2 linked regions of the Variovorax paradoxus genome follow. The protein of the gene in region 2 interacts with the protein of the main gene of each other region in a pairwise test. Links are inferred from orthologs where the notes say so. Each region holds a gene or a part of one and is shown on either strand. Other genes may lie near its edges.

Evidence for each region. Proteins that work in one complex are often made in the same cells at the same time.
Region 1: the proteins of bioB (region 2) and GFK26_RS04770 interact in binary tests that used the Escherichia coli proteins (3 or more experiments, as listed by UniProt). The link is inferred for Variovorax paradoxus from one-to-one orthologs.

The regions. Positions count from the first base shown.
Region 1 is NZ_CP045644.1:1,054,382-1,057,942, reverse strand. What follows is about bases 323-3,060. They hold GFK26_RS04770 (class II glutamine amidotransferase), read right to left. Parts: upstream 2,207-3,060; coding sequence 1,439-2,206; downstream 323-1,438. Other genes in these bases: GFK26_RS04760 (class II histone deacetylase), read right to left, coding at 2,930-3,060; GFK26_RS04765 (CHAP domain-containing protein), read right to left, coding at 2,227-2,859; GFK26_RS04775 (TonB-dependent receptor), read right to left, coding at 323-1,323. Outside these bases: more of GFK26_RS04775, read right to left, coding at 1-322; more of GFK26_RS04760, read right to left, coding at 3,061-3,561.
Region 2 is NZ_CP045644.1:4,737,009-4,740,831, reverse strand. Bases 406-3,405 are described here. They hold bioB (biotin synthase BioB), read right to left. Parts: upstream 2,425-3,405; coding sequence 1,387-2,424; downstream 406-1,386. Other genes in these bases: accC (acetyl-CoA carboxylase biotin carboxylase subunit), read right to left, coding at 2,424-3,405; GFK26_RS21875 (VOC family protein), read right to left, coding at 905-1,390; GFK26_RS21880 (Lrp/AsnC family transcriptional regulator), read left to right, coding at 418-915. Outside these bases: drug/metabolite exporter YedA, read right to left, coding at 1-301; more of accC, read right to left, coding at 3,406-3,823. UniProt on the Escherichia coli protein: Catalyzes the conversion of dethiobiotin (DTB) to biotin by the insertion of a sulfur atom into dethiobiotin via a radical-based mechanism.

The DNA of each region.
Region 1 (3,561 bases), 3.7 Mb from region 2 along the record:
GTCGGTCAGGCGCGGGTCTTCCAGCGTGTTGCCGGTGAAGTTGTTGGCCACCGGGTAGGGCGACGCGTACGGCGCGTAGATGTTGTTGCGCAGGCTGCCACGCGAGATCGTGTAGGCGTTGTCGCGGTCGTTGCTGTACGTGGCGGCCGAGGCCACCACCGTGTGCTTCACGGGGCCGGTGGCGAAGGTGCCGCGCACGCCGAGTTCGGCGGTGCCGATGCGGTCCTTGCGGGTGTTGCTGAAACGCGTGCCGCTGGTGTTGCCGAACGCGTCGTTCAGGGTCGGATTCGCCAGCACGTTGTCTTCGTCGCTGCGGCGCACGCCGCCGGCGGCCCAGGCCGTGATGTTGTCGGTGATGTCGACTTCGCCGCGGAAGGTGGCGAACTTGTCCTTTTCCTTCGAGTAGGTCCAGGGCTGCGCAAAGTTGGTGCTGGCGTCGGGCGCGCGCGGGATCGGCAGCGCCGACGAAGGCGTGAGGCTCGGCCGCCCGTCCTTCAGGTCGTAGTCCTGGTAGCCGAAGTCGGCCGACAGGCGCACGTTGCGGTTGCGCCAGTCGAGGCCGACGGCGAAGGCGCTCAGTTGCTGGCTTTCCTTGTGCACACCCGTGCCGCCTTCGCGGCGCACGGCATTCACGCGCACGCCCAGGCTGTCGTCGGGGCCGAAGCGGCGCGCCAGGTCGAGGTTCACGTAGCCCTGGCCGCCGGTCTGCACGCCGAACCCGACGCGCGTGAGCGGCTCGTTGGGCGCGCGCTTGGGCAGCAGGTTGATCGCCCCGCCGATGCCGCTGCCGCCGGGCGCGGCGCCGTTCAGGAAGGAGTTGGCGCCGCGGAACACTTCCACGCGCTCGAAGAATTCAGAGGCGATGTACTGGCGCGGCAGCATGCCGTACAGGCCGTTGTAGGCCACGTCGTCCGAGTACACGGGGAAGCCGCGCACCACGTACAGCTCCTGGAAGTTGCCGAAGCCGCGCGCCTGGCGCACCGACGGGTCGTTCAGCAGCACGTCGGCCACGCTCTTGGCCTGCTGGTCCTGGATCAGTTCGTTGGTGTAGTTGGTGCTCGAGAACGGCGTGCTCATCATGTCCTGGTTGCCCAGGATGCCCACGCGCCCGCCGCGCGCCACCTGCCCGCCCGCGAAGGGCTTGGTCAGGCCTTCGGCCGAGGCGTCGGCGCTGGCTTCGACGGTGACGGTGCTCAGCGTGCCGCTGGCAGAGGCTGCAGTTTCGGCGGCCGGCGTTTGCGCCAGGGCCGTGAGCGCGTGAAGGGCCAGCAGCGAGGCGGCCACGGTCGGGCGAAGGAAGAAGTGAGAGGCGGAGGCGGGCATGAAAGAGCGACCGTTTGCAAATGAGAACAGTTATTGTTCATAGTTTGCACTTACTGGTCGATACTTTCTTGCGCTGTTGCAAAAAAGTGTCAGTCAAAAGACTGAGTTTTCCGGCTCAGCGCGGCATCCGTTGGCCGTCCACGAACACATGCAATTCGCCCGAGGTGAAGGGCGTCCAGGTCTCGTTGGTGGTGAGCGGCGCCGTCACCACGACGGCCACGCGGTCGGTGGGCGTGGTGTGCTCGGCGAAGTCGATCTCCAGGTCTTCGTCCGAGAGCTGCGCCGTCACGAAGGGGTGGCGGCGCTCCACGTACCAGAGGTTGGTGGAGGCATGCGCCCACAGCGCCTGCCCGTTCGACAGCATGAAGTTGAAGGTGCCGTGCGCCGCCAGCTGCGGCGCCAGTTCGCGCAGCGTGAGCGTGAGCTCCTCGACGCTGGGCACGCCCGCGTGCGACTTCGCCAGCTCCTGCATGAGCCAGCAGAAGGCGTGCTCGCTGTCGGTGTTGCCCACCGGGTGGAAGTTGCCGTGCAGGCGCGGTCGAAAGTCCTTCAGGTCGCCGTTGTGGGCGAAGACCCAGTAGCGGCCCCACAGCTCGCGCACGAAGGGGTGGCAGTTCTGCAGATTCACTTCGCCCTGCGTCGCCTTGCGGATGTGCGCGATGACGTTGCGGCTTTGAATCGGGTAGCGCCGGATCAGCTCAGCCACCGGCGACTCGCAGGCCGGCTGGTGGTCGACGAAGTGACGCAGCCCGCGGTCCTCGAAGAACGCGATGCCCCAGCCGTCGGCATGGTGGTCGGTGCGGCCACCGCGCTGCGCGAACCCCGTGAAGCTGAAGGTCACGTCGGTCGGCGTGTTGCAGTTCATCCCTAGCAATTGGCACATGGCTGTGATTAGACCGCGATTCAGAGTTTCGGGAACGAGGCGGCTGCGGCGGCGGGCAGCCGCAGCCAGCCCAGCACGCGCCCGGTGCCCAGCTGCGTGCGCCCGTCGCTGGTGGCCAGCGGCACGCGCTCGCGCGAGGTGCCGAAGGGCCCGGGGTTCTGCTGCACGATCTCAACCGCGTCGGCGTCCACGCGCGACACGATCGCCACATGGCCATAGGGATTGAAGAGCCACGGGGCGAACACCACGATGTCGCCCACCGCCGGCCCGCTCGCGCCGCCGTTGCGGTGCTGCACCAGGTTGCGTGCCGTGTTCAACGCGCCGTCGGCCACGGCCGCGTCGAAGAAGGCCTTGGCGTGGCCGCGCGCCTCGGGCATGCGGTGCTGGTGCCGCTCGTAGTAGTAGCGCTTGACGAACTCCACGCACTGCCAGCGCAGGCCGATGTTGTAGCCGTCGGGCGCGAGGCTGCGTCCGTCGACGTGGTTGATGGCGCCGTTGAAGTACACCGGCACGCCTTCGAACCGGTCGATCACCTCGCCGGGCGCATGCGTCGGGTTGACGTTGAAGCGGCTCGCACCCCACAGGCCGAGCAGGGCGACGAGGACAAGCGATGCGAGGACGACGACGGCGCGGCGGGTGATGAAACGGGGCATGAACGGTGAAGCAGAAAGCGCGGCCCCATTCGGGCCGTCGCCAGCGAGCTTAGTCCATGCGCAGGCCCGCTCAGAGCCCGTGCAACGCCGCCATCTCGTCGATCAGTTCACGCTGGAACGCATCGAAGCGCGCCGACGGCTGCTGCAGCCCGAGGAGTTCGCCGAACGGGTCTTCCACCTCGGTGCGGTGACCCGACAGTTCTTCGACCACCGCCAGCCCGCAGAAGGGCACGCAGGCTTCCGCGTACCCGCCTTCGTGCACCACCACCACGCGCCCGTCGCAGTGCTTGGCGGCCAGCGCGTTGACCTGCCGCATCATCTGGCGGAACGACTCGGAGTGCAGCTGCATGCGCGCCAGCGGATCGACGCCGTTGGCGTCCAGCCCGCTCGCCACCACGATCAGTTCGGGCCGGTAGCGGTCGATCACCGGCGTCACGATGCGCTCGAAGGCGTGCATGTAGGCCGCGTGCCCGCCACCGGGCTGCAGCGGGATGTTGACGTTGAAACCCAGCCCCGCGCCCTCACCGCGGTCTTCGGCGCCGCTGTAGCCGGGCGGAAAGCAGTGCTCCTGGTGCAGCGAGAGCGTGAGCACGTCGGGGCGGTCGTAGAAGATCTGCTGCGTGCCGTTGCCGTGGTGCACGTCCCAGTCGATCACGGCCACGCGGCCCACGCCGTGGCGCGCCTTCATGGTCTCGATCGCAA
Region 2 (3,823 bases):
CCGTGCCGCCCATGCCGCCGCCGAGCATCAGCGCACCGACGACCAGCGCATTGCGCCATTGCAGGCGCGTCGGCCAGGGCGTGCCGCGCCAGCGCATCCACGCCGCCAGCAGCACGCCCGCGACCAGGAAGCGCGAGCCCATCTGCAGGAACGGCGGAAAGCTGATCAGCGCGTACTTGATGGCCAGGTAGGTCGAGCCCCAGACCACCCAGGTGGCGGCCAGGCAGAGCCAGAGCAGCGGCGTCAGCCGGGGGCGCGACGAAGCAGGCGCGGCCTGCGCAGTTGGTGCGAGTGTCGACATGGCGAGGGTGTCTCTTCTTGGTATGTGGTGCTCGTCATGGTATGAAAGCCCCTGCCCGGCAGCCATGCGAATTTCATGGTTCTGCTCGCACTGCACCGTCGATTTAAAGGACTTCCATGGATTTCACCTTGACCCCCACGCTGGACGCCCATGACACCCGCATCCTGGCCGAACTGCAGGCCGACGCCCGCCTGAGCATGGCCGAGCTGGGCCGTCGCGTGCACCTGAGCCAGCCGGCCGTGACCGAGCGCGTGAAAAAGCTGGAAGCCGCCGGCGTCATCACCGGCTACCGCGCGACCGTGAACCTCACGCGGCTGGGCTACGGCATCCGCGGGATCATCCGCGTCGGGCGGGCCGACTACGACCTCGTGGTGAAGCTGGTGCAGGAAACGCCCGAGTGCGTCAACGCCTACAACGTGACCGGCGAAGACAGCTGGATCCTCGAGATCGCGGTGATCGACGTGCCGCACCTCGACGCCGTGCTCGCCAAGTTCTGCATCCTGACCGAGACCGCGACCTCGATCATCCTGAACCCGGCGCGCGAGCACCAGCCGATGCTGCCGCCGCAGCGCGCCGACGTGAAGCCGCCGGTGCGCAAAGCGCTCAGCGCGTAGCGGCGAGCGCGTTGAAGGCCGTCACCACCTCGGGTGGCGCCTGCACCATCTCGACCAGCACGCCCTCGCCCGAAATCGGGAACTCGTCGTTGGCCTTGGGATGCAAAAAGCAGATGTCGAAACCCGCCGCGCCCGTGCGGATGCCGCCCGGCGCAAAGCGCACGCCCTGCGCCGTGAGCCATTCGACGGCCTTCGGCAGGTCGTCGATCCACAGGCCGACATGGTTCAGGGGCGTGGTGTGCACCGCTGGCTTCTTTTCAGGGTCGAGCGGCTGCATCAGGTCGACCTCGACCTTGAACGGGCCGCTGCCCATCGAACAGATGTCTTCGTCGACGTTCTCGCGCTCGCTGCGGAAAGTGCCCGTCACCTCGAGCCCCAGCATGTCGACCCACAGCTTCTGCAGCCGCAGCTTGTCGGGGCCGCCGATGGCGATCTGCTGGATGCCCAGCACCTTGAAGGGACGCGGCGTCGTCATGCGCAGCCGCCTTCTTCGACTTGCTCCTGCGTGCGGTGCGAGCGCAGGCCGAGCTTGCGCAGCAGCTGCACGTCGGCATCGGCGTCGGGGTTGCCGGTAACGAGCAGCTTGTCGCCGTAGAAGATCGAGTTGGCGCCGGCCATGAAGCACAGGGCCTGCACCGCCTCGCCCATCTGCTGGCGGCCGGCCGACAGGCGCACGCGCGCGGTCGGCATGGTGATGCGCGCCACGGCGATCATGCGCACGAAGTCGAAGGGATCGACCGGCTCCGAGTCGGCCAGCGGCGTGCCGGGCACGCGCACCAGGCTGTTGATCGGCACCGATTCGGGGTACGGGTTCATGTTGGCGAGCTGCGCGATCAGCCCGGCGCGGTGCACCGGCTGCTCGCCCATGCCCACGATGCCGCCGCAGCACACGCTGATGCCGGCGCTGCGCACGGCGGCCAGCGTGTCCAGGCGGTCCTGGTAGGTGCGCGTGTCGACCACGTCGGTGTAGTACTCGGGCGCGGTGTCCAGGTTGTGGTTGTAGTAGTCCAGGCCGGCCGCCTTGAGCTGCTGCGCGTGGTGCGGCTCCAGCATGCCGAGCGTGGCGCAGGTCTGCAGGCCCAGGCCCTTCACGGCCTCGACCAGCACCGCCACCTTCTCGACGTCGCGGTCCTTGGGCGCACGCCAGGCGGCGCCCATGCAGAAGCGCGTGGCACCGGCGTCCTTGGCGGCCTGCGCGGCGCGCACCACCTCGTCGACCTCCATGAGCTTCTGCGCTTTCACGCCGGTGTCGAACTCGGCCGACTGCGGGCAGTAGCCGCAGTTCTCGGGGCAGCCGCCGGTCTTCACCGACAGCAGCGTGGCCAGCTCGATGTCGCCTTCGGGGAAATGCCGGCGGTGCACGGTCTGCGCCTCGAACAGCAGTTCCATGAAAGGCTTGTCGAGCAGCGCCTGGATCGCCTCGACGGACCAGGGGCCCTGGGGCGTCGCCACGGCCTTGGCCGGGCGGTGCAGCGTGATTGCTGCCTGTTGCAGGTCGTTGGCACCCATCAGTTGAACTCCAGAATGATTTGGTCGACGGCGAGCGATTCGCCCTTGGCCGCCGATATCTTGCCCACCACGCCATCCTGCGCGGCGAACAGCACGTTTTCCATCTTCATGGCCTCGATCACGGCCAGCTTCTCGCCGGCCTGGACCTGCTGCCCCGGCTGCACCGCCACCTCGACCAGCAGGCCCGGCATCGGCGACATCAGGAACTTGCTGAGGTCGGGCGGCGCCTTGTAGGGCATCAGCTCGAGCAGGCGCGCGCCCAGCGGCGACAGCACCATGGCTTCGATCTGCGTGCCGTCGTGCGACACGCGCAGCGCCAGCGGGTTCTTGCCCGCGCCGCGCTCCACCTGCGCCGTGAACGGCTTGCCGTTGACGGTGCCCTGCACGCGCGCCGCGCCCAGCGCGAAAGCGCTGTCGATCTGGTAGCGCTTGTCGCCCACCGTGACGCTGCTGGCGCCGGTCTTGCCCTGGAAGTCGCTCACCGACACCGCGTGCTGCACGTGCTTGCCCTCGGGGCCCAGCTCGACCACCACGAACTTCTCGCCCACCTTCACGCCGTGGCCCGCGAGCTGCCCGGTGATGCCCGAGGCGCGCGCACGGTAGCGGCGGTTGACGAAGGCGGCCAGCGCCACCAGGAACGACGGATCGGCGTGCGGCACGTCTTCCGCATGGAAGCCCTTGCCGTAATGCTCGGCGATGAAGCCGGTGTTGAAATCGCCCGCCACGAACTTGGGATGCGCCAGCAGCGCGGCCTGGAACGGAATGTTGCTGCTGATGCCACGGATCACGAAGCCGTTGAGCGCCTCGCGCATGAGGGCGATGGCCTCGGTGCGGTCCTTGCCGTGCACGATGAGCTTGGCAATCATCGAGTCGTAGTACATCGGGATCTCGCCGCCGTCGTACACGCCGGTGTCCACGCGCACGCCGTGCAGGTGGCCGGTGTCGCTCGCGAACATGCTCTCGGCCGGCGGCTGGAACTTCACCAGGCGGCCCGTCGACGGCAGGAAGTTGCGGAACGGATCTTCGGCGTTGATGCGGCACTCGATGGCCCAGCCGTCGCGCTTCACGTCGGCCTGCGCCAGCGGCAGCTTCTCGCCGGCCGCCACGCGGATCATCAGCTCGACCAGGTCCAGGCCGGTGATGCACTCCGTCACCGGGTGCTCCACCTGCAGGCGCGTGTTCATCTCCAGGAAGTAGAAGCTCTGGTCCTTGCCGACCACGAACTCCACCGTGCCCGCGCTCTGGTACTTCACGGCCTTGGCCAGCTGCACCGCCTGCTCGCCCATCGCCTTGCGCGTGGCGTCAGTGATGAAGGGCGACGGCGCCTCCTCGATCACCTTCTGGTGGCGGCGCTGGATGGAGCACTCGCGCTCGTTCAGGTAAATGACGTTGCCGTGCG